Regions from separate parts of the Streptomyces sp. NPDC041713 genome, predicted to be linked through region 2. Evidence: predicted binding sites of a transcription regulator. Region 2 holds the regulator's gene; the other holds the start of a gene.
The links. Region 2 encodes HrcA, which represses chaperone genes, less so after heat shock. Its sites were predicted from a motif close to TTNGCACTCNGNNNNNCNGAGTGCNAA; they were not measured.
Positions count from the first base shown of each region.

Region 1: the regulator HrcA is predicted to act here: its motif matches at 4,223-4,249, upstream of groL (chaperonin GroEL).

Region 1 covers NZ_JBVIZY010000005.1:534,004-543,860, forward strand. Annotated here, with positions in the region: gene ACZ6CV_RS18805 (esterase/lipase family protein) at 1,083-2,357, shown strand; gene groL (chaperonin GroEL) at 2,465-4,090, opposite strand; gene ACZ6CV_RS18815 (cold-shock protein) at 4,412-4,615, opposite strand; gene ACZ6CV_RS18820 (MoaD/ThiS family protein) at 5,037-5,312, opposite strand; gene thrC (threonine synthase) at 5,400-6,695, opposite strand; SAM riboswitch class I at 6,713-6,869, opposite strand; gene ACZ6CV_RS18830 (glucosyl-3-phosphoglycerate synthase) at 7,011-7,955, shown strand; gene ACZ6CV_RS18835 (alpha,alpha-trehalose-phosphate synthase (UDP-forming)) at 8,000-9,427, shown strand; gene otsB (trehalose-phosphatase) at 9,479-9,857, opposite strand, start outside.
Region 2 covers NZ_JBVIZY010000001.1:152,438-162,294, forward strand. Annotated here, with positions in the region: gene ACZ6CV_RS00640 (SpoIIE family protein phosphatase) at 1-1,011, shown strand, start outside; gene hemW (radical SAM family heme chaperone HemW) at 1,052-2,284, shown strand; gene ACZ6CV_RS00650 (DUF3097 domain-containing protein) at 2,992-3,819, opposite strand; gene ACZ6CV_RS00655 (MBL fold metallo-hydrolase) at 3,855-4,595, opposite strand; gene hrcA (heat-inducible transcriptional repressor HrcA) at 4,789-5,805, shown strand; gene dnaJ (molecular chaperone DnaJ) at 5,806-6,945, shown strand; gene ACZ6CV_RS00670 (nitronate monooxygenase) at 7,217-8,344, shown strand; gene ACZ6CV_RS00675 (16S rRNA (uracil(1498)-N(3))-methyltransferase) at 8,341-9,081, shown strand; gene ACZ6CV_RS00680 (VOC family protein) at 9,122-9,514, shown strand; gene ACZ6CV_RS00685 (hypothetical protein) at 9,617-9,857, shown strand, end outside.

The DNA.
Region 1 (9,857 bases), on a different contig from region 2:
ACAGATCTCATGCGCCACGAGAACCCACCAGTCCCACAATCCCCATGACTCGCAGAGGGCCCACCCGCCCCGTTCCGTTCGGCGGACTGGACAGTTCCGGGGGCGCTTGGGGTGGTGACAGGGGGGGCGTGCGGCATATTCATTCGCAACTTTCCCAAAGTAGGTGACAGGGGCCGGGACGGCAGTCCCCTGCCCCAGGCAGCGCATTGACGGTGACACCTGTCGACGCTGGGCCGGTCCGCACCCGGCGATGAAAGGTAATGACCCGAGTAGTGAGGCCGCCGGGCTGGCCGAACGCGCACCGTGGCCTCCGCCCACGATGGGCCGGTCCGCACCCGGCCGCGAGAGCCGATGACCCGACCACACCGGCCGTGGGCCGAGCTCGCACGAGGGCGTCGGCGCACGATGAGCCGGGCCGCACCCGGCAGCGAAACGTGATGACCCGAGCAGCGAGGTCCGCCGCCTCACCCCTGGCCGTCCGGGTCGGAGGTCACGTCGCGGTGGAGGGGCGGGAGTCAAGGGTGGAGCGGAGCGGAATCGGCGGAGCCGACGCCCGTAGGGCGCCCTTTACTCGCGGCCCGGAGCCGCCACACTCCGCAAAACCCCGGGCGGCCCCGGTGACCTTCAACGTCTCCGGTCCACCGAAGCGCGACCTCCGGGCGGAGCCCCACCGTAGTTCCGGCCCACCATTGGCCGGGGCGGCCCCGCCAACCGGCAAAGGCACCGGCCCAGCGAAGCGGGACCTCCGGAACCAGCCCCGCCCCCGGTCGCCTTCGCGACAGACTTGGTGACGGTTCCCGGCCCCCCGCCACCCCCCGTCCCCCACCGACTTGGCCGACGCGCCGTCGCCCCGCGAGGGGACCGCGTCCAGTCCCCCCGTACGCCGCAGGCCACCGCGCCCCGCCCCTCGCGCCCCAGCCGTAACCGGCCCGAACCCGCCCTGTCCGAAAGGGTCCTGCCCCGGCCCGCATCCGGGCGCTTCCCCTATCCGGCGACTACCGGACGTATCAAAGATGGCACCGAACGTGACCGGAACGAACGCCTCGCGTACCGCATCGAAGCCGCACCACCGGAGGGGATCCATGACCAAGCCCAGCGACCCCAACGCGTCGAACGAACCGCACGAGCCCGCCGACCCGCAGATCTCCGAGGCCTTCGGGGCCGCCGCCCGCGTCATCCTGGCCCCCGGGTCCAGGGACGCCAGGGAGCAGCCGGCCGAGGCGCCGGAGCCGGACGAGGAGTGGGCCCTGCCGAACGGCAGGGCCTGGGTGTACCTCGCCAACTCGGCGCAGGGGCTGACCCGGCCCGTGATCATCGGCGACGGATTCAACACCGGGCCCAGTGAGCTGGACTTCTCCTGGGAGATCCTGGAGCGCGGCCCGTACCCGTTCATCAGCGCCCTGCGCCGCCGCGGCCACGACGTCGTGCTCCTCGGCTTCGACGAGCGCAGCGCCTCCATCCTGGACAACGCGCAGGTCGCCCGCGCCGCGATCCTGGAGGCGATCGCGCGGCGCCGGGGTGACCGTCCGCTGACGGTCGGCGGGTTCAGCATGGGCGGGCTCGTCACGCGGTACGCCCTCGCCAGGATGGAACAGGAGGGCATCGACCACCAGACGGCGCTCTACTTCTCCTACGACAGCCCGCACCGCGGCGCGTGGATCCCCGTCGCCCTGCAGTCGTTCGCGCACTACATCCGGCGCCTCAACGCGGCGTTCTCGAACCAGATGAACAGCCCGGCCGCCCGTCAGCTGCTGTCGCAGCACATCGCCGAGTGGGACGACACCCCGGAGACCGACAAGGAACGCGTGGAGTTCCTCGCCGAGTTGGAACGGGTCGGCGGCTGGCCCGCGCGGCCCCGCAAGATCGGCGTCGCCAACGGCGTCCGCACCGGCGAGGGCAACGGCATCCGCGGCGGCGAGCAGGCCTTCCACGGCAAGGGCCTGGCCATCACCGGCACCCATCTGCACACCCAGTCCGCCGGCGAGAACCAACTCGTCGCGCAGTTGCGCGTGGTGACCTTGCGCAAGCCCCGTATCCACACCTCCGGCCTGCCGGAGACGGACGGCGCGCCCGGCGGCACCCTGGAGGGCTTCGGCATCCTCGCCGACGAGTTGGAGAAGATCCCGGCGATCATCGGACTCGGCTCCGCGGCCGACATCCGCGAACACTGCTTCGTGCCGACGGTCAGCGCGATCGCGCTGCGCGACATCGACACCCACGAGAAGCTGTACGCGCCGGTGACGGCCGCCGCCGAGGAGGAGAGCGAACTGGACGAGTTCCTCTGCGCCTCCCGCAACGAGGGCCACACCCTGGTGACCGAGGAGCTCTGCAGCTGGATCCTGGACCGCCTGCCGTAGTCGCGGACGGCTACCGGAAACGCCCACAACGCCCGAGGGCGGCACCCCTTCGTGAGAAGGAGTGCCGCCCTCGGTACGTGAAGACTGGCCTGCCGAGCCGAAGCGGCTCAGAAGTCCATGTCACCGCCCGGCATGCCGCCGCCGGCCGGGGCAGCGCCCGCCTTCTCCGGCTTGTCGGCGATGACGGCCTCGGTGGTGAGGAACAGCGCGGCGATGGAGGCGGCGTTCTGCAGGGCAGAGCGCGTCACCTTCGCCGGGTCGAGGATGCCCTCGGCGATCATGTCGACGTACTCACCGGTCGCGGCGTTCAGGCCGTGGCCGACGGTCAGGTTGCGCACCTTCTCGACGACGACGCCACCCTCGAGACCACCGTTGACGGCGATCTGCTTGAGCGGGGCCTCCAGGGCGAGCTTCACGGCGTTGGCGCCGGTCGCCTCGTCACCCTGCAGGTCGAGCTTCTCGAAGACCGAGGCGGCCTGCAGCAGGGCCACGCCACCGCCGGCGACGATGCCCTCTTCGACGGCCGCCTTCGCGTTGCGGACGGCGTCCTCGATGCGGTGCTTGCGCTCCTTGAGCTCGACCTCGGTCGCGGCACCGGCCTTGATGACGGCCACGCCGCCCGCGAGCTTCGCCAGGCGCTCCTGGAGCTTCTCGCGGTCGTAGTCCGAGTCGCTGTTCTCGATCTCGGCGCGGATCTGGTTGACGCGACCCTGGACCTGGTCGCTCTCACCGGAGCCGTCGACGATCGTCGTCTCGTCCTTGGTGATGACGACCTTGCGGGCGCGGCCGAGCAGGTCGAGACCGGCGTTCTCCAGCTTGAGGCCGACCTCCTCGGAGATGACGGTGCCACCGGTGAGGATGGCGATGTCGCCGAGCATGGCCTTGCGGCGGTCACCGAAGCCCGGGGCCTTGACGGCGACGGACTTGAAGGTGCCACGGATCTTGTTGACGACCAGGGTCGACAGGGCCTCGCCCTCGACGTCCTCGGCGATGATCAGCAGCGGCTTGCCGGACTGCATGACCTTCTCGAGGAGCGGAAGGAGGTCCTTCACGTTCGAGATCTTCGAGTTGACGATCAGGATGTACGGGTCGTCGAGCGACGCCTCCATACGCTCCATGTCGGTGGCGAAGTACGCCGAGATGTAGCCCTTGTCGAAGCGCATGCCCTCGGTGAGCTCGAGCTCCAGACCGAAGGTCTGCGACTCCTCGACGGTGATGACGCCTTCCTTGCCGACCTTGTCCATCGCCTCGGCGATGAGCTCGCCGATCTGGGTGTCGGCGGCGGAGATGGAGGCGGTCGAAGCGATCTGCTCCTTGGTCTCCACGTCCTTGGCCTGCTCGAGCAGGGCGCCGGAGACGGCCTCGACGGCCTTCTCGATGCCGCGCTTGAGGGCCATCGGGTTGGCACCGGCGGCCACGTTGCGCAGACCCTCGCGCACCAGGGCCTGGGCCAGGACGGTCGCGGTCGTCGTGCCGTCACCGGCGACGTCGTCCGTCTTCTTCGCGACCTCCTTGACCAGCTCGGCGCCGATCTTCTCGTACGGGTCCTCGAGCTCGATCTCCTTGGCGATGGAGACACCATCGTTGGTGATCGTGGGGGCGCCCCACTTCTTCTCGAGGACGACGTTGCGACCCTTGGGGCCCAGGGTCACCTTGACGGCGTCGGCGAGCTGGTTCATGCCGCGCTCGAGGCCGCGCCGTGCCTCCTCGTCGAACGCGATGATCTTGGCCATGTGAAGTGGTCCTCCCGGACGGGGTGGAAATGCAAGCAAACGGATCGCGCCTGCGCCCGCGACGGACGGCCTGCAGCCCTTGTGGTTCCTTGCCCCACCCGGCCTGCGGGCCTCACCGACCCGATCCAAGTTCTGTCACTCTCACTCGGAGAGTGCTAAGCCCAATGATTAGCACTCGCCCCCGTCGAGTGCAAGCGCCTCTTGAGGATCCCGGACAGTCCCCGGCGCGCGGCGCGCGTACCCCGCGCGCACGAGGGGCCCGTACCCCTGACGGGATACGGGCCCCTCGTGATACTTGCTTCGGTGGTCGATCGCGCCGAGCTAGACGGCGAGCTTGACCATGTCCGCCTGCGGACCCTTCTGGCCCTGCGAGATCTCGAATTCGACTCGCTGACCTTCTTCAAGGGTGCGGTACCCGTCCATCTGGATCGCGCTGTAGTGGACGAAAACATCCGCACCACCGTCGACCGCGATGAAGCCGTACCCCTTCTCCGCGTTGAACCACTTGACGGTGCCCTGAGCCATGCCTAACTCCCCTATTACTGGCCCTTGCACAGGACCGCACTTCGCGGACCCGGGTCAGACCTCACCCCCCACTGATTGGGGGTGTGCGCCGGAACGCGTCGACCGCCGCTGAATGTATCTGTCCAACTGCCGTCTGCAACAGGTCAATCGGACGAGAATTCTGGGCACGCGCGATCGGAAATATGCGGAGAATTTGCCGGAATTCAGGGCAAGTCGGGCCGGGCAAAAGCCACATGAGGCTCAAATGGGCGGCGCGCATTGGCTGCTTCTTGTCGACTCCGGGTCGACTTCGTATATGCGCTCGGCACAAACGGCGAAGCACACTTCCCAACTGTACCGCGCTCAACCATGCAGAATTGCCCCCTCCGTTTCTCCGACGGAGAGGGCAATTCGGGTTAAGCAGGGTTCTTGCGGAAAAGGATCAGCCGCCGGCGACGGCCGGAATGATCGAGACGCCCGCACCGTCCGGGGTGGCGGTCTCCAGGCCCTGCTCGAACCGGACGTCGTCGTCGTTGACGTACACGTTCACGAACCGGCGCAGCTTGCCCTGATCGTCCAGGACGCGGGCGGCGATGCCGGTGTGGTTCTTCTCCAGGTCGGCGATGACCTCCCCGAGGTTCGCCCCCTCGGCGGCGACCTCGGCCTTGCCGCCGGTGTAGGTACGCAGAATGGTGGGGATACGGACGTTGACGCTCATGGGTTTCACCTCAGGGATTACGGGCCCCGTCAGGGGCGCGGCGAACTGCGCGACCAGCCACATCCGGCCCGCAGGGAAAGGAGAAGGTCAGCCGGCCAGACCCGCGGAGCGAAACGCGTCGAGGTTCGGCTTGATCGTGGCGGTCGCCTGAGACCTCTCGGCGACAGCGTCGAGCGTCTTGAGCCCGTCCCCGGTGTTCAACACCACCGTGGTGAGCGACGGATCGATGAGCCCCGCCTCGACGAGCTTCTTCGTGACGCCCACCGTCACCCCGCCCGCGGTCTCCGCGAAGATCCCCTCACTCCGGGCGAGCAGCTCGATCGCCTCGACGACCTGCTCGTCGTCGACGTCCTCCACCGCACCCCCCGTACGCCGCGCGATGTCGAGCACGTACGGCCCGTCGGCCGGGTTGCCGATGGCCAGCGACTTGGCGATGGTGTTCGGCTTCTGCGGGCGGACCACGTCCTGGCCGGCCTTGAAGGCCGCCGACACCGGGGAGCACCCCTCCGCCTGCGCACCGAAGATCTTGTAGGGCTTGTCCTCGACGAGGCCCAGCGCGATGAGCTCCTTCAGCCCCTTGTCGATCTTCGTGAGCTGCGAGCCGGAGGCGATCGGGATGACCAGCTGGTCGGGGATGACCCACCCCAGCTGCTCGCAGATCTCGTACGCGAGGGTCTTGGAGCCCTCGCCGTAGTACGGCCGCAGGTTGACGTTGACGAAGCCCCAGCCCTCGCCCAGCGGGTCGCCGATGAGCTCGGAGCAGAAGCGGTTCACGTCGTCGTAGTTGCCCTCGATGCCGACGAGCTCGCCGCCGTAGACCGCGGCCATGACGACCTTGCCCTGCTCCAGGTCGTGCGGGATGAACACGCAGGAGCGGAAGCCGGCGCGGGCGGCGGCGGCGCCGACGGCGCCCGCGAGGTTGCCGGTGGAGGAGCAGGAGAGGGTGGTGAAGCCGAAGGCGCGCGCCGCTTCGAGGGCCTGCGCGACGACGCGGTCCTTGAAGGAGTGCGTGGGGTTGCCGGAGTCGTCCTTGACGAACAACTTGCCCTGTTGGACGCCGAGTTCGGCGGCGAGGTTGTCGGCCTTGACGAGCTTGGTCCAGCCGGGGTTCAGGTTCGGCTTGTCGGCCACGTCGGCGGGGACGGGCAGCAGCGGGGCGTAGCGCCAGATGTTGGCGGGGCCCGCCTCGATCTGCTTGCGCAGGGACTCCGGGTCGCCGAGGGGCAGGTCGTACGCGACTTCGAGGGGGCCGAAACACTCGGCGCAGGCGAAGATCGGGCCGAGCGGGAAGGTGGTGCCGCACTCCCGGCAGGAGAGTCCCGATGCGGGGCCGAGGTCTACGGAGGTGGTGGTGTTCTCGGTGGCGACAGTCTGCACAGCCATGGAGGCGAGGCCCTTTCTCCTCATCTTCCTCGCGACGCATCTCGCCGCGAGACGGATTTGGCACCTTCCCTAGCCGGGAGCCTCGCGGCGCTGATCACTTGATCGCGTACGAGACCGGCTGGAGGGTTGCCGGGGCTTCAACGGGCCGTATCCCTCTGCCCCTCTGGATGAGCGGTATTCGATTGTTGATCTCAGGCGGCGATGACCCCGACATGCGATGGTCACCGGCGTTGTTCAAGACTGTAACCGAAGCCCCGGACCCTTGAGATAGTCGTCCGAACCGCGAGATGGATCACATATGGGAGGACCGCGACCGTGCTGGAAGAGGTCGAGCACTGGCTGAGCAGGCGTTCCTGGTCTGTCGCCGACCGCCCGCCGGAGCTGCTGACCGCCGCCAAGCGGGCGTCGGGCACCACGGTGAGCGTCGTGCTGCCCGCGCTCGACGAGGAGAACACGGTCGGCCAGATCGTCGCCGAGATCCGCCGGGAACTCATGGAGCGGGTGCCGCTGGTCGACGAGCTCGTGGTGATCGACTCCGGCTCCTCGGACCGTACGGCGGAGGTCGCCGCGGCGGCCGGCGCCAGGGTCGTGCACCGGGACGAGATCCTGCCGCGCCTGGCGCCGGTGCCGGGCAAGGGCGAGGTGCTGTGGCGCTCGCTCCTGGTGACGGGCGGCGACGTCGTGGCGTTCGTCGACGCGGATCTGCGGGAGTTCTCCGCGGACTTCGTCTCGGGCATCGTGGGCCCGCTGCTCACCGACCCGGACGTGGCGTTCGTGAAGGCGATGTACGACCGGCCGCTGGGGTCGGCCGCGGGGCAGGGCGGCCGGGTGACGGAGCTGATGGCGCGCCCGCTCCTGAACATGCACTGGCCGCTGCTCGCGGGGTTCGTCCAGCCGCTGGGCGGCGAGTACGCGGCCCGCAGGTCGCTCCTGGAGCGGCTGCCGTTCCCCGTGGGGTACGGCGTGGAGCTGGGGCTGCTCGTCGACGCGCTGCACACGGTGGGTCTGGACGCGCTGGCGCAGGTGGACGTGGGGGTGCGCAGGCACCGGCACCAGGACGGGCAGGCGCTCGGGCGGATGGCGGCGGCGATCTACCGGACGGCGCAGCTGCGGCTGGCGCGCGGCCATCTCGTCCGGCCGGAGCTGACGCAGTTCGAGCGGGGGGCGGACGGGTTCGTGCCGCGCACGTATCCGGTCGACACGGAGGAGCGCCCTCCGATGACGGGCATCGCCGAGTACGCGCACCGTCGCGTGGCGTAAAGGCGTACGTTTGCCCGGGGCCGGGACGGGCTACGTTGTGCCACATGGTCTCCGAGTCCGCATCGTCAGCAGCAGCGCAATCGTCGGCAGCAGCGCAGGTACTCGTCGCGTCCAACCGCGGCCCCGTCTCGTACACCGTGGGTGAGGACGGGGAGCTGACCGCGAAACGCGGTGGCGGCGGGCTGGTCTCCGGGCTCAGCGCCATCGGTGACGACGCGGACGCGCTGTGGGTGTGCGCGGCGCTCGGCGACGGCGACCGCGAGGCGGTGCGGCGGGGTGTGGGCGAGCCGGGCGTACGGATGCTGGACATCGACGCGGACGTCCACGCGGACGCGTACAACGGCATCGCCAACTCGGTGCTGTGGTTCGTCCACCACATGCTCTACCAGACGCCGCTGGAGCCGGCCTTCGGGCCGGAGTTCCGCGCGCAGTGGGCGGCGTACGAGACGTACAACCGGGCCTTCGCCGAGGCGCTGGCGGCCGAGGCGGCGCCGGGCGCGGCGGTCCTGGTGCAGGACTACCACCTGACGCTGGTGCCGGGGATGCTCCGCGAGCTCCGGGACGACGTGCGGATCGGCCACTTCTCGCACACGCCGTGGGCGCCCGCCGACTACTTCCGGATGCTGCCGGACGACGTGGCCGAGCAGGTGCTGCGCGGGATGCTGGGCGCCGACCGGCTGGGGTTCCTCACCGGGCGGTGGGCGGACGCGTTCACGGACTGCTGTGTGCGGGTCGTCGGCGGGACCTCGGGCACCCGGATCGGGGTGCACGGGCTCGGTGCCGACGCGGACTTCCTGCGGGAGCGCTCGCGCCGGGACGACGTCGAGGAGCGGATGCGGACGCTGCGCGAGCAGGCGGGTACGCAGGACGGGGAGGACCGGAAGCTGATCGTCCGGGTGGACCGGACGGAGCTGTCGAAGAACATCGTGCGCGGCCTGCACGCCTACCGCGAGCTCCTCGACACCCACCCCGAGTGGCGCGAGCGCGTCGTGCACGTCGCCTTCGCCTACCCCTCGCGGCAGGACCTGACGGTCTACCGCGAGTACACGGCGGAGGTCTCCCGGGTCGCCGAGTCCATCAACTCCGCGTACGGGACGCCCGGCTGGACCCCGGTGCTGCTGCACGTCGACGACGACTTCGCGCGTTCGCTCGCCGCCTACCGGCTGGCGGACGTGGCGCTGGTCAACCCGATCCGGGACGGCATGAACCTCGTCGCGAAGGAGGTGCCGGTCGTCTCCGACGAGGGCTGCGCGCTGGTCCTGTCGCGGGAGGCGGGCGCCCACGAGGAGCTCGGCGAGGACGCGCTCACCGTGAACCCGTACGACGTGTCGGCCACCGCCGAGGCGCTGCACGCCGGCCTGTCGATGCCCGCGGAGGAGCGCGCCGAGCGCACCAAGCGCCTCGCGGCGGCGGCCACGGCGCTGCCCCCCGCCCAGTGGTTCCTGGACCAGCTCCACGCCCTCACCGGCTGACGCGACCGGCCGGGCGGTCAGCAGCCAGCAGCCAGCAGCCAGCAGCCAGCGTCAGTCGAGCTGCCCCGTGATCGCCGTCAGCAGTGCCACCACTCCGGCCGGGCCGTCCACCACCAGGTCGGCCCGGTCGGCCAGTTCCGCGACCTCCGTGCTGCCGCTGCACACCAGCAGGCCCGCGACCCCCTCCGAGCGGAGCTTCTCCACGGCGCCGAAGGCGGGCAGGTCGCCGAGGTCGTCGCCCGCGTAGAGGACGGACTCGGCGCCCACCTCGCGCAGGTACTCGGCGAGCGCCACGCCCTTGTCCATGCCGGGCGGCCGCAGCTCCAGGACCATGCGGCCCGGTTCGACGATGAGGCCGTGCCGGTTCGCCAGCTCCGCGAGCGGTGCGCGGAGCGCGTCGAAGGCGGCCTGCGGGTCCGAGGCGCGGCGG
Region 2 (9,857 bases):
TCCGGCGCCTTCCCCGTGCCCTGGCCCGGCGAGGTCCTGCCCGGCGGGAGCGCGGGCGCGGCGCTGGCCTACCGCCTGGTCGCGGGCGGCCGCGCGCTCGGCACGCTCGTGATCGGCCGGGCCGGGCTCGTCCGGTTCGCCGACGAGGTCACCGGCCTCATCGAGGACTTCGCCCGCCGCGTGGCGCTCGCCATCAGCACCGCGCGCCGCTACCAGCGCCAGGCCAACATCAGCCAGGTGCTGCAGCGCGGGCTGCTGCCCAGCAAGGTCGCGGAGATCCCCGGCGTGGAGAGCGGCGTGGTCTACGAACCGCGCGACAAGGGTGGCCCCGGCGGCGACTTCTACGACGTGTTCCAGGCGGGCGAGGGCCGCTGGTGCTTCGCCCTCGGCGACGTGCAGGGCAAGGGACCCGAGGCGGCCGTCGTCATCGGCCTCGCCCGCCCCTGGCTGCGGCTGCTCGCCCGCGAGGGCTACCAGGTCGCGGAGGTCATGGACCGGCTCAACCAGCTGCTCCTCGACGACGCGACGGAGGCGGCGGACGCGGCGGCGGCGGTCGTCGCGGTGGCGGGCGGCCAGGGCATCTCCCCCGACGGGCCCACCTCGCGCTTCCTCTCGCTCCTGTACGGGGAGCTCGTTCCGTACGAAGGGGGCGTGCGCTGCACCATCGCGTGCGCCGGGCATCCGTTGCCGCTGCTCATGTCACCCGGCGGCGGGGTGCGGGAGGCGGCCACCCCGCAGATGCTGCTCGGGGTGCTCGACGACGAGACGTACACGAGCGAGACCTTCGAGCTGCGGGTCGGCGAGACGCTCCTGTGCGTCACGGACGGGGTGACCGAGCGACGCTCGGGAGGGCTCCTGTTCGACGACGACAACGGCCTGGCGCAGGCGCTGGCCGGCTGCGCGGGGCTCGACGCGGTGCTGGTGGCGGAGCGGATCCGGCGGCTCGTGCACGAGTTCTCCGACCGGCCGCCGGACGACGACCTGGCGCTGCTGGTGCTGCGGGCGGGGTGAGCGGGTCCGCCGCCGCCCGCCGTGCGGGACAATCGAAGGTATGCCTTCCGCACTGCCCGATGGCGAGCCCATGCCCGAGGACGGGTCGCTCCCCGCGTCCGCCCTGGCCGGCGCGGCCTCCCGCCCCCTCGGCTTCTACCTGCACGTCCCGTACTGCGCCACGCGCTGCGGCTACTGCGACTTCAACACCTACACCGCGACCGAGCTGCGCGGCTCCGGCGGAGTGCTCGCCTCCCGCGACAACTACGCGGACACCCTGACCGACGAGGTGCGGCTCGCCCGCAAGGTCCTCGGCGACGACCCGCGGCCGGTCCGCACCGTCTTCGTCGGGGGCGGTACGCCGACGCTGCTCGCCGCGGGCGATCTCGTACGGATGCTGGGTGCCGTACGGGACGAGTTCGGGCTCGCGGACGACGCGGAGATCACCACGGAGGCGAACCCCGAGTCGGTCGACGCGGCGTACCTGGCGGAGCTGCGGGAGGGCGGCTTCAACCGGATCTCCTTCGGCATGCAGAGCGCGAAGCAGCACGTCCTGAAGATCCTCGACCGCACGCACACGCCGGGGCGGCCCGAGGCGTGCGTGGCCGAGGCGCGGGCGGCGGGCTTCGAGCACGTGAACCTCGACCTGATCTACGGCACGCCGGGGGAGACCGACGACGACTGGCGCGCCTCGCTCGACGCGGCGATCGGCGCGGGCCCGGACCACGTGAGCGCCTACGCGCTGATCGTGGAGGAGGGCACGCAGCTGGCGCGGCGAATCCGGCGCGGGGAGGTGCCGATGACCGACGACGACGTGCACGCGGACCGGTACCTGATCGCCGACGAGGTGCTCGGGGGTGCGGGCTTCTCCTGGTACGAGGTGTCCAACTGGGCCACGTCCGAGGCGGGCCGCTGCCTGCACAACGAGCTGTACTGGCGGGGCGCGGACTGGTGGGGGGCCGGTCCTGGCGCCCACAGCCATGTGGGGGGCGTGCGGTGGTGGAACGTCAAGCATCCCGGGGCGTACGCGGGGGCGCTGGCGGGGGGTGGGTCGCCCGGGGCCGGGCGGGAACTCCTCTCCGCGGAGGACCGGCGGGTGGAGCGCATCCTCCTTGAGCTGCGGCTCCGGGAGGGCTGCCCCCTGTCACTCCTCAAGGAGGAGGGGCTCTCCGCCTCGCGCCGGGCGCTGGAGGAGGGCCTCCTGGAACGCACCCCGTACGCGGAGGGCCGCGCGGTCCTCACCCTGCGGGGCCGTTTGCTGGCGGACGCGGTGGTACGGGACCTGGTGGACTGACCCTGGCCCCTGGGCCTCCCGCACCCCAAGTCAGGCGCCCGGCGCCGGGGCGGGTGGGGGTTGGGCTCCCCCCGGCCCCCTCCAACGGCACAAACAGCCCCGCCGCTCCGCGGCGGATACCTCCCACCCACCCACCCGTTCACCCCGCACCGCCGGGTTGGAGTAGGGGCGGGCGGGGGGCTCACCTCGCGCTGTCCGGTTGGAGTGGGACTGGTTGGGTTTGCGCGGCGCGGGGTTTGGTTGGGGCGGGGGCTGGGTGCGGGGGCTGGGTGGGTGGGTTCTTACGTCGCGGGGTTCGGTTGGAGTGGGCCCGGGTGGGTGGGGGTTCGTCGCGACGTCCGGTTGGGGTCGGTGCACCGGGTGGGTGGGTTTCACGTTGCGATGTCTGGCGGGAGTGGGGCTCGGGTGGGTGGGGTCACCTCGCGCTGTCCGGTTGGAGTGGGTCGGGGTGGGTGGGTTCGCGCGCCACCCCACCGGGCCGCACCCGCACGCGAGTCCCCCCCCCCGGGGCGCGCCCGCTCGCGCTCGGGAGGGGGCGTGGGGGTATGTGCGCACGGAGCACCGAGCGCGCTGTAGCAATGTTGTTCGTGAGGCGTGGCGAATAGTGGGTGGCGAGTACGCACATACCCCCGCGGCCCCGCACCCAACGACGAAGCGAAGGCGCAGGCGCCCGCCCAAGGCGCCCCCGCCAGAACCCGCCCAACCCCCTACGCCAACGTCACGAAGTCGATCAGTTCCTCCACGCGGCCCAGAAGCGCCGGCTCCAGGTCCTTGTAGCTGCGCACCGAGCCCAGGATCCGCTGCCACGCCGCCCCCGTGTTCTCCGGCCAGCCGAGCGCCCGGCACACGCCGGTCTTCCAGTCCTGGCCCCGCGGGACCCTGGGCCACTCCGCGATGCCGACCGACGCCGGCTTCACCGCCTCCCAGACGTCGATGTAGGGGTGCCCCACCACCAGCGCGTGCGCGCTCGTGACCTCCGCCGCGATGCGGGACTCCTTGGATCCGGGGACCAGGTGGTCCACGAGGACGCCGAGGCGCGCGTCCGGCCCCGGTGCGAACTCCGCGACGATCGCGGGCAGGTCGTCGATGCCCTCCAGGTACTCCACGACCACGCCCTCGATGCGCAGGTCGTCGCCCCAGACCCGTTCCACCAGCTCCGCGTCGTGCCGCCCCTCCACGTAGATGCGCCCCGCCCGCGCGACCCGGGCCCGCGCCCCGGGCACGGCCACCGACCCGGAGGCCGTACGGGAGGGACGGGGCGAGGGCGAGGAAGGTGAACCCGCCGCGGGGCGGACCAGCGTCACCGGGCGGCCCTCCAGGAGGAACCCCCGCGGCTCCATGGGAAAGACGCGGTGCTTGCCGAAGCGGTCCTCCAGCGTCACCGTCGGCCCCTGCGCCGTCTTCTCGCACCGGATCACCGCCCCGCAGAAACCCGTGGTCAGCTCCTCGACCACGAGGCCGGCGTCCGCCGCCACCTCCGGTACGGGCTTCGGCTTCTTCCAGGGGGGCGTGAGATCGGCGGAGTACTGGCGCATTCTGCCGACGATAGGAAGAGTCGCGGCCGTCCGGGTCACGACACGCCGAAGCGCCCCGCCAGCGTGTCGCGCTGCGCACGGACAAAGGCCGCATTCACCGCGGCACCATGCCCCGGCACGTACACCGCGTCCTCCCCGCCGAGGTCGAGGAGCCGGTCCAGCGCCGCCGGCCAGTGCCGCGGCGCCGCGTCCGGACCCGCCTGCGGTTCGCCCGACTCCTCGACGAGGTCCCCGCAGAAGACCACCTCCCGCCCGCCGTCGGTGCCCGGCACCAGGACCGCCAGGTCGTGGGCGGTGTGCCCGGGGCCGACGTTCGCGAGCAGCACCTGGACGCCGCCCAGGTCGAGCGTCCACTCCCCGCACACCAGGTGGTGCGGGCGGACCAGGAGGTCGGCCGCCTCGGCCGCCGCCTCCGCGTCGAGCCCGTGCCGCACCGCGTCCGCGCGCAGCTCGTCGCGCCGCTCGGTGAGGACCGTCTCGACGCCCACCGCCCCGTACACCCGCACCCCCGCGAAGGCCGCCGCGCCGAGCACGTGGTCGAAGTGCGGGTGGGTGAGTGCGAGATGGGTCACCCGGCGGGTGCCGCCGAGGACGCGGCGGGCACCGGTGCGCAGGGCCGCGCCCTCGGCCAGGCTCGACCCCGCCTCGATCATGAGCGCCGCGTCGTCGCCGACGACCAGCCCCGCCGTGCAGTCCCAGACGGGCAGGCGGCGCCGCCCCACCCGCGGCGCCAGCCGTTCCCAGCCCGCCGCTTCCCATGCCGGCCTCACGTCCATACGGTGACGCTATCCGCACCGGCCCTCTCCGGCAGGACACCGGGGGCCGCCCTTGCCGGGGCCGTACCCCACGCCCGTACACTGACCCTTTGGAAGACTGGCACTCACCCGCGGGGAGTGCCAGGCGGGGGCCCGGGGGACACCGGAGCCCGTCGCGGACCGTGGACGACGCAGACAGCTGGAGGTGTGCGCGATGCTCAATGAACGCAGGCTCGAAGTGCTGCGCGCCATCGTCCATGACTATGTCGGGACGGAGGAGCCCGTCGGCTCCAAGGCGCTCACCGAGCGGCACCGTCTGGGGGTCTCCCCGGCCACCGTCCGCAACGACATGGCGGCGCTGGAGGAGGAGGGGTTCATCGCCCAGCCGCACACCAGTGCCGGGCGCATCCCGACGGACAAGGGCTACCGCCTGTTCGTCGACAAGCTCGCCGGTGTGAAGCCGATGACCGCGCCCGAGCGCCGGGCCATCCAGAACTTCCTCGACGGCGCCGTCGACCTCGACGACGTGGTGGGGCGCACGGTGCGGCTGCTCGCGCAGTTGACGCGGCAGGTCGCCGTCGTGCAGTACCCCTCGCTCACGCGGTCCACGGTGCGGCACGTGGAGTTGCTCTCGCTGGCTCCCGCGCGGCTGATGCTCGTACTGATCACGGACACCGGCCGGGTCGAGCAGCGGATGATCGACTGCCCGGCGCCGTTCGGCGAAAGCGCGCTCGCGGATCTGCGGGCGCGGCTCAACAGCCGGGTGGCGGGCCGCCGCTTCACGGACGTGCCGCAGCTCGTGCAGGATCTGCCCGAGGCCTTCGAGACCGAGGACCGCGGCACCGTGTCGACGGTCCTCGCCACCCTCCTCGAGACGCTCGTGGAGGAGACAGAGGAGCGGTTGATGATCGGCGGCACCGCCAATCTCACCCGCTTCGGACATGACTTTCCCCTCACCATCCGGCCCGTGCTGGAGGCACTGGAGGAGCAGGTCGTGCTCCTCAAGTTGCTTGGTGAGGTACAGGATTCGGGTATGGCCGTACGGATCGGTCACGAGAACGCCCATGAGGGACTCAGCTCCACGTCCGTGGTCTCGGTCGGCTACGGTTCGGGGAGCGAGGCAGTCGCCAAACTCGGCGTGGTCGGACCGACCCGCATGGACTATCCGGGAACGATGGGAGCAGTACGCGCAGTGGCACGTTACGTCGGACAGATCCTGGCGGAGTCGTAAGTGGCCACGGACTACTACGCCGTACTCGGCGTGCGCCGCGACGCTTCCCAGGACGAAATCAAGAAGGCCTTCCGCAGGCTGGCGCGTGAGCTTCACCCGGACGTGAATCCGGACCCGAAGACTCAGGAGCGCTTCAAGGAGATCAACGCCGCGTACGAGGTGTTGTCGGACCCGCAGAAGAAGCAGGTCTACGACCTCGGCGGGGATCCGCTGTCCCAGGCGGGCGGCGGCGGAGGCGCGGGCGGCTTCGGCGCCGGTGGCTTCGGCAACTTCTCCGACATCATGGACGCGTTCTTCGGTACGGCGTCGCAGCGCGGGCCCCGCTCGCGCACGCGCCGCGGCCAGGACGCCATGATCCGCCTGGAGATCGACCTCGACGAGGCGGCCTTCGGCACCACCAAGGACATCCAGGTCGACACGGCCGTGGTCTGTACGACCTGCAGCGGTGAGGGTGCCGCGCCGGGGACGTCCGCCCAGACGTGTGACATGTGCCGCGGTCGCGGTGAGGTGTCGCAGGTCACGCGGTCCTTCCTCGGCCAGGTCATGACCTCGCGGCCCTGCCCGCAGTGCCAGGGCTTCGGCACGGTCGTGCCCACCCCGTGCCCCGAGTGCGCCGGCGACGGCCGCATCCGGTCGCGGCGGACGCTCACCGTGAAGATCCCGGCCGGTGTCGACAACGGCACCCGGATCCAGCTCGCGGGCGAGGGCGAGGTCGGCCCCGGCGGCGGCCCCGCGGGCGACCTGTACGTGGAGATCCACGAGCTGCCGCACGAGGTCTTCCAGCGGCGCGGCGACGATCTGCACTGCACGGTGACCATCCCGATGACGGCGGCGGCGCTCGGCACGAAGGTGCCGCTGAAGACGCTGGACGGCATGGAGGAGATCGACATCCGGCCGGGCACGCAGTCCGGCCAGTCGGTCCCGCTGCACGGCCGCGGCATCACGCACCTGCGCGGCGGCGGTCGCGGTGACCTCATCGTGCACGTCGAGGTCCTCACGCCGACCAAGCTCGATCCCGAGCAGGAGCGGGTGCTGCGGGAGCTGGCGCAGCTGCGGGGGGAGGAACGGCCCACGGGGCAGTTCCAGCCGGGGCAGCAGGGGCTTTTCTCTCGCCTCAAGGATGCGTTCAACGGGCGGTAGCGCCTGGAGCGGTGACTTCGGCCCCCGGCGACGGTTCGTTCCGTTGCTGGGGGCTTTGTCGGTTCTCTGCGGGTGGTGGGGGCTTGGCGCGCAGTTCCCCGCGCCCCTGAACGGGCCGCTGCGCGCCCCGCCAGGGGGCGCGGGGAACTGCGCGAGCAACCCGGTACGGCCCACACCCGCCGGACGCGGGCCAGGGGGCAGACGAGGCGGCGCACGCCCGGCGTGGGGTACGCGATTCGGTGCGACCGAGAGCGCGTGGCACGATGCGTGCATGAGCTCCGCACCGACCGATCTCTGCCGCCACCCGATCGTGCAGGCGCCCATGGCGGGCGGCGCCAGTGGGCCGCAGCTGGCCGCCGCCGTCGCCGAGGCCGGTGGGCTCGGGTTCCTCGCCGCCGGGTACAAGACCGCCGACGGGATGTACCAGGAGATCAAACAGGTGCGGGGGCTGACCTCGCGGCCCTTCGGCGTCAACCTGTTCATGCCGCAGCCCGACACCGCGGACGCCGCCGCCGTCGAGGTCTACCGCAGCCAGCTCGCCGGCGAGGCGACCTGGTACGAGACGGAGCTCGGCGACCCCGACAGCGGACGCGACGACGGCTACGACGCCAAGCTCGCGATCCTGCTCGACGACCCCGTGCCGCTGGTCTCCTTCACCTTCGGCTGCCCCACCCGCGACGTCCTCGACGCCTTCGCCCGGGTCGGCACCCAGACCGTCGTCACCGTCACCACGGCCGAGGAGGCCCAGACCGCCCAGTGGGCCGGCGCCGACGCCGTCTGCGTGCAGGGCATCGAGGCGGGCGGCCACCAGGGGACGCACCGGGACAACCCCGAGACGGACGGCGCCGGGATCGGGCTGCTCTCCCTCATCACCCAGGTCCGCGAGACCGTGCAGATCCCCATCGTCGCGGCGGGCGGCCTGATGCGCGGCGCGCAGATCGCCGCGGTGCTCGCGGCCGGCGCGGACGCCGCGCAGCTCGGCACCGCCTTCCTGGTCACCCCCGAGTCGGGCGCCAACCCGCTGCACAAGCAGGCCCTGACCAACCCCTTGTTCGTCCGCACGGAGCTGACCCGCGCCTTCTCCGGCCGGCCCGCCCGCGGCCTCGTCAACCGCTTCATGCGCGAGCACGGCCCGTACGCCCCCGCCGCCTACCCGCAGGTCCACCACCTCACCAGCGGTCTGCGCAAGGCCGCGGCGAAGGCCGGGGACGCCCAGGCCATGGCGCTCTGGGCCGGGCAGGGCCACCGGCTCGCCAGGGAGCTGCCCGCCGGACAGCTCGTGGAGGTGCTCGCCGCCGAACTCGCCGAGGCCAGGGCCGCGTCGGCGGGCGACGCTTCCGGCATCCCTGGAACCCCGGGCACTCCGGGCACTCAGGGCACGCCGGGCGGTGCGGCATGACCGCGCCCGTCTTCGTCGTCGAGGACGTCACCCCGGGCGGCGACGGACGGTACGTACTGGACGGGCCCGAGGGCCGGCACGCCGTCTCCGTGAAGCGGCTGCGCGCCGGTGAGTACGTCGTTCTGACCGACGGGGCCGGGCGGTGGGCCCGGTGCGAGGTCATCGGCACGGAGGGCAAGGACCGGCTCGTACTGTCCATGGACGCCGTGTCGGAGGAGCCCGAGGAGTCGCCGCGCATCACCGTCGTGCAGGCCCTGCCCAAGGGCGACCGGGGTGAACTGGCCGTGGAGACCATGACGGAGACCGGCGTCGACGCCGTCGTCCCGTGGACCGCCGCGCGCTGCATCACGCAGTGGAAGGGCGACCGCGGGCTCAAGGCCCTCGCCAAGTGGCGGGCCACCGCGCGCGAGGCGGGCAAGCAGTCGCGCCGTGTCCGCTTCCCCGAGGTGGCCGACGCCGCCTCGACCAAGCAGGTCGCCGCCCTCCTCGCGGACGCCGACTTCGCGGCCGTCCTGCACGAGGAGGGCAGCGAACCGCTGGCCACCGCCCAACTCCCCGCCGCCGGACACATCGTGCTGGTCGTCGGCCCCGAAGGGGGCGTCTCGCCGGACGAGTTGGCGGCGTTCGCGGACGCGGGCGCGAAGCCGTACCGTCTGGGACGCAGTGTGCTGCGCACGTCGACGGCAGGGACGGCGGCGACCGCGCTGCTGCTCGGGCGGACGGGCCGCTGGTCCTGACCCCACCCCTTGAAGGCTGACGGCCACCTTGGAGGCCACGTTGGAACTCGCCCAAGTCCGGCTGCTCGTCACGGACTTCCCCGCCTGTTACCGCTTCTACGCCCACGTCCTCGGCCTCAAGCCCCAGTCGGGCGCCGAGGAGGGCCCGTACGAGAAGTTCAGCCCGGCCGTGGGTTCCGCGGGCATCGCGCTGCAGGACCGCTCGATGATGGCCGGACTCCTCGGCGAACTGGCCGAGCAGGCGTCCGGGCACCGCTCGCTGGTGGTGCTGCGGGTCGACGACCTGGACGCGTACTGCGCGCGGATCGTCGAGCGCGGGGGCGTCCTCGCGCACGGCCCTGCCCCCATGACCGAGCGCATGCGGGTGGCCCATCTCAAGGACCCCGAGGGGAACGTGGTGGAGCTCCAGGAGTGGCAGCTGCTGCGTTCCTGAGGAAGCGGGCCCGCCGAAGGCCTCCGGGCCCCGGGAAGCCTCGGGCGCATCGGACGCAAACCGGTCTACCGCCCCGCCGCCCGCGGTGGCACCCTGCCGCACATGGGGGCATTGAGGCGCATACGACACCGATCGGCGTACCGCTCACCGTCACGGCCGGTCCGCGCGCGGCGGCTGGGGATCGCGGCCGCTCTCGCGACCGCCGCCGCGCTCGGCATGACCGCGTGCGATCCGGTCGACGGCGGGATGAACACCTCGGCGGTCGCGTTCACCACCGACCAGGTGGCCACCAGAGCGCTGGAGCGGCAGCACACCGGGGTGGCCTGGCTCAGCTGCACCGGCC